DNA from 2 places in the Lysinibacillus sp. F12 genome. Region 2 is predicted to be linked to the other one. Evidence: riboswitches for the same ligand, from Rfam matches in the RefSeq annotation. Region 2 holds a riboswitch; the other holds the start of a gene.
What was found. Region 2 has a riboswitch for FMN ahead of ribE (riboflavin synthase). Riboswitches for the same ligand answer to the same signal wherever they lie in the genome.
Positions count from the first base shown of each region.

Region 1: another riboswitch for FMN. It lies ahead of AC3CH7_RS04210 (ECF transporter S component); the one in region 2 lies ahead of ribE (riboflavin synthase).

Region 1 covers NZ_JBYMLP010000001.1:816,004-818,484, reverse strand. Annotated here, with positions in the region: gene AC3CH7_RS04215 (hypothetical protein) at 1-396, shown strand, start outside; FMN riboswitch at 550-737, shown strand; gene AC3CH7_RS04210 (ECF transporter S component) at 957-1,544, shown strand; gene AC3CH7_RS04205 (sodium-dependent transporter) at 1,729-2,481, shown strand, end outside.
Region 2 covers NZ_JBYMLP010000001.1:539,928-542,408, forward strand. Annotated here, with positions in the region: gene ribH (6,7-dimethyl-8-ribityllumazine synthase) at 1-6, opposite strand, end outside; partial or broken gene ribB (3,4-dihydroxy-2-butanone-4-phosphate synthase) at 33-641, opposite strand; gene ribE (riboflavin synthase) at 668-1,306, opposite strand; FMN riboswitch at 1,487-1,612, opposite strand; FMN riboswitch at 1,730-1,855, opposite strand; partial or broken gene AC3CH7_RS02865 (transposase) at 1,949-2,227, opposite strand.

The DNA.
Region 1 (2,481 bases), 280 kb from region 2:
AATGCCAAGCGTTATAATTATTACTTGTACCAAGATACTAATGGTGCAGAATATTTATCACCAGATTTCCGTCAAACTTTTGAGACAGTTACAGAAGCACTTACACAGATGAAAAATAAAAATGATGATGTCTATACATCCGTTGTGCCTGAAAATGTGACATACACAGTCAAAGAACAAGAGGAAGGTGTAGTTGTTACCTTTGATATTCCGCTTGATTTAACATCTATGGAGCCAATACGAGCAACTCAATTAATTGAGGCCATGATGTTGACTGCTGCTAGCTTTAATCAGCAGCTACTTTTAGATAATGTTGTGCAAGAAAGCTGGGAAGGGTTTGATTTGAAGGGTTATTTACCAAAGCCAGTGGGACCAAATAAACAATTTTTACCATAGTCGAAGGAAGAATAAAAAAGAGAGGCATTCCCATATAGCGGGAATGCCTTTACTGTTTATAAAACATAGCAATTTAATCGGATTTTTTTGAGCAGAACTATTTACTTTTACTTCATAATTCATTATAGTAAAGCTGTAGTATAAAATAATATGATTCATCTTCGGGGCAGGGTGAAAATCCCGACCGGCGGTAATAGAGTGGTAAATCGCTAGTGAATTTATTCATTAGCTCGATTGATTTATTTTTAACTCTTCAGCCCGCGACCTGTGCGAATTTTCGCATGGCTGACTTGGTGGAATTCCAAGGCCGACAGTTAAAGTCTGGATGGGAGAAGATGAAGGTACGATCGTCATTCATTGTCATGAAATAAACTATGACCGAGCGCTTTTTTGTATGGCTTATTTAACGGTGCTCAAAAATTAGTTGATGAGGACGTTTATTCGTTATGCCTTTCTCCCTTATGCTTTATTAAACGCATAAGGGTTTTTTCATGAAACAATTGAAAGATCGTCACCTTTCTTCTTGCGAGATTGAATCAGCAAAGAGGAGAGAGCTTTCTATGAAGAAAAATGTCAAACTTCAATCGTTTATTACGATTGGCATGCTGAGCAGTATTTCGTTTTTATTAATGCTTTTTAATTTCCCAATTCCACCATTCCCAGCATTTTTAGAAGTGGATTTCAGTGATATGCCTGCCTTACTTGCGGCAATCACGATGGGACCTGTAGCTGGTATTTTAGTAGAGTTGTTTAAAAATGTGTTGGATTGGATTTTCTCAGGCACTCCAACAGGCGTTCCCGTAGGGCATATGGCTAATTTTGTAACAGGTATTTTATTTATATTGCCAGTAAGCTTTATTTTTAATCGCTTTAAAACAATTGCTGGTCTTGTTGGAGGTTTAGCAACGGGAACAGTTGTGATGGCAGTAGGAATGAGTATTTTAAACTATGCTGTATTTTTACCAATGTACACTTACTTTTTAGGTATGGAGCCTGTTGTAGGTGATTCATTATATAAAATGATTGTCGCTGGTATTTTACCATTTAATATTGTCAAAGGAATTTTATTAACGGGTATTATGGCGTTATTATTTACAACAATGCGTAAATGGATTGACCGCCAGCGTTCTATGTATATAACAAAATAAATTGTACTAAACCTCGAGTGAAGAACTCGAGGTTTTTTTTATGAGATGAAATGGTGGAAGGAAAATAGAAAAAGGTAATAGGTTGTCGAGATATCACTAGTTCTTTTTTAGTAATACCTAGTCGAGAACTCTATTTTCATGTAGAATTAGAGATGAGTTTAGAATGTTTGAGGAGTTTGAAGAGATGAGTGGAAAAAAAGGACAGTGGTCTAGTAAGTTAGGATTTATTTTAGCATCAGCGGGTGCTGCAATTGGACTAGGAGCGATTTGGAAGCTCCCGTATGTAACTGGGCAAAGTGGTGGAGGCGCGTTTTTCTTAATATTTGTGCTATTTACATTATTAATTGGGCTCCCGATGCTATTATCTGAATATATATTAGGGCGAGGTACGCAGTCTGAGGCAATCACTGCCTATAAAAAAATTGCTCCTACAAAGCAGGGGTGGGCATGGATTGGCCGAATGGGTGTTCTCGGATGTTTTTTATTACTAACATTTTATAGCGTTGTCGGGGGCTGGATTTTTATTTATAGTGGGCTAGGATTAACAGGTGCTGTCATTGACCCAGCTATTGATCCTGCAGAGCTATTTGGAAAAATAATTGGTACACCTTGGATTACGCTTGTAGGTTTAGCTTTGTTTACATTAGCAAATGTACTTGTTATTTCTTTAGGAGTCCAAAATGGTATTGAAAAGGCAAATAAATGGATGATGCCATTGCTCTTTATTATGTTCATTGTCCTTGTGATACGTGCTGTCACATTAGATGGCGCCATGGAAGGGATAAAATTCTTTTTATGGCCTGATTTCTCGAATATTACAGGGAAATCTATATTAGAAGCTTTGGGGCAATCATTTTTTGGATTAGCAGTAGGATTTTCTTGTCTTGTTACATACAGTTCCTACCTCAAAAAAGATGTAAGTCTTCCGAATTCGGCA
Region 2 (2,481 bases):
ACCCATTTTTTATAACTCCTTTGTTAGTAGTTTGTTGTTAATGTTTGGCTACGATAAGCGGCTAACGCCTCAATGGAAATCATTTTTAAACCATGATGTGCTGCATACTTTGTCAGTTCTTCAAAGCGCATCATGTGACCATCGTCTCCCATGATTTCACAAATCACCCCAGCAGGAATACTATGACAAAGCTTAGCTAAATCAATGGTCGCCTCCGTATGGCCTCTTCGCTCTAAGACACCGTTATCCTTTGCGATTAATGGAAAAATATGTCCTGGCCGACGAAAATCAGTGTTTTTTGCTTGAGACTTCAGCATCTTTTGTATAGTGAAAGCCCGCTCAAAGGCACTAATCCCTGTTGTTGTGTCTATATGGTCGATACTTACGGTAAATGCTGTTTGATGGTTATCCGTATTATGCTGAACCATTGGGTGCAGTTCTAGCTTATGTGCTAGCTCCTGCGAAATCGGCGTACAAATTAAACCTCTCCCATAAGTCGCCATAAAGTTAATCGTTTCAGGAGTGATATATTCAGCAAGTGCAAGAAGATCCCCCTCATTTTCCCGATCTTCATCATCCACCACGACAATCACTTTCCCTTGTTTTAAATCCTCTATGGCATCTTCAATTGCATGTAGCACTCTTGTCATCTCCTTATTATGTGATCTTAAAAACCATGCCGTGCCAAATAATCTCTTGTTATCATAGACTTGTCTTGCCCGTTCTTCAATTGGTTTACAATATACTTACCTACTAAATCTGTTTCAATATTGACGAATGCGCCAATTTTTTTCATGCCTAAAATTGTTTCCTTGTAAGTATGAGGAATCAGTGAAATAGTGACATAATTCGATTCAACATGAAAGATTGTTAAGCTTGTGCCATCAATCGTTATGGAGCCCTTTGGAATACAGAAACTTGTTAGTTCCTCAGACAATTCGATATCAATATAGACCGCGTTAGCGACTGGACGCTTTCGTAAAATTTTCCCAACTGCATCAACATGGCCAGCAACAAAATGACCACCAAATCGCCCGTTCGCAGGCATCGCACGCTCCAAATTAACCGGATCGCCTACTGCAAGCTGATGTAAATTTGTAGCTTTGACGGTTTCAGGCATGACATCCATCGTCAGCTCTTGATCCGTAAAATGGGTCACCGTTAAACAAACTCCATTGACGGCTATACTGTCCCCTAGCCTTACATCTTCTGTAACTTTTGAAGAGTGAACAGTGATTTTCATACTGTTCTTATTGCTTTGCAAGGCTTTAATAGTGCCAATATCCTCTACAATACCTGTAAACATTTCTTCACCTGCTTTCACTCATTTACGTAGCTTTTATCCGTCACTCTTTCTTTTCTATCCGTCTCCCTTCTGAAGCTTCTATAAAAAGAAAAACCCCTTTCACAAAGGGGTTTTGGGAGTATAAGACATCAATAAATAAGCCTACTTGGATATACATTTTTTCCATAGACTAGTATCTTATTTGTTCTTCTCCCATCCAGACTATCACTGTCGGTTTTGGATTTGCACCAAATCAGCTTGCGCTCACGGACTTTGAATAACTTCATCACCGCCGATTGGGAATTTCACCCTACCCCGAAGAACATCTTCTATTCAATTGATTGGCTAAATAAAAAACTTCCCTACAAGTTTGCGGGAAGTAGTGTAATAAATGCATAATCAAATAGACCTTTTAAATTACATTGAATTTAAAAAGCTCACACTTATACCCTTCTCCCATCCAGACTGTTACTGTCGGTTTTGGATTTGCACCAAATCAGCTTGCGCTCACGGACTTTGAATGACTTCATCACCGCCGATTGGGAATTTCACCCTACCCCGAAGGATCATTTTATTTAGCTAGTTCTTACGATAACACTATTTAATTATATTATCTATACTTCTGTCTGTATTTTTTAAAAAAGGTGCCACCCCTTACTATAGCTCCACATACGACGCCCAAATATGACGTTGAATGAGTTTTTGATGATGCTTACTTTCTGTACATTGGGAAAGGCTTGGACACTTCGCACAAATCAAAGGATTCGATTTATATTGGCGATATCCTTCCTTCGTCGTTGTCGCATACTTCAATATTTGCCCTTGTTTCAAAGATAACAATAATAATGCCCGTCATATATACTCATGCTTTCGGAAGAATCCATCTTTCATTTTAGGACGTGTATATGGAAGAACAGGCAACATTTGATTCTCTAACAAATAAATATATAGTCTACATGGAGAATTTACTTTTCAATACCCTATGTAGAAGTTGATGGGAACGAAGGGCGGCGACTCCTGCGGGAAAAGCGGGAAAGTCGAGATCCTGGACTGAGCGAAGCGAGGGAAGCAGCTCGACCCCGCCCGCGGAAAGCGTCCGCCTGTAGTGAAAATCAACGGCTTTACTTTATTTTATTGTAAAAGAAAAAAGACTGTAGTCAAACTCTCAAATTTTTTTGAGTTTGTCTACAGTCTGA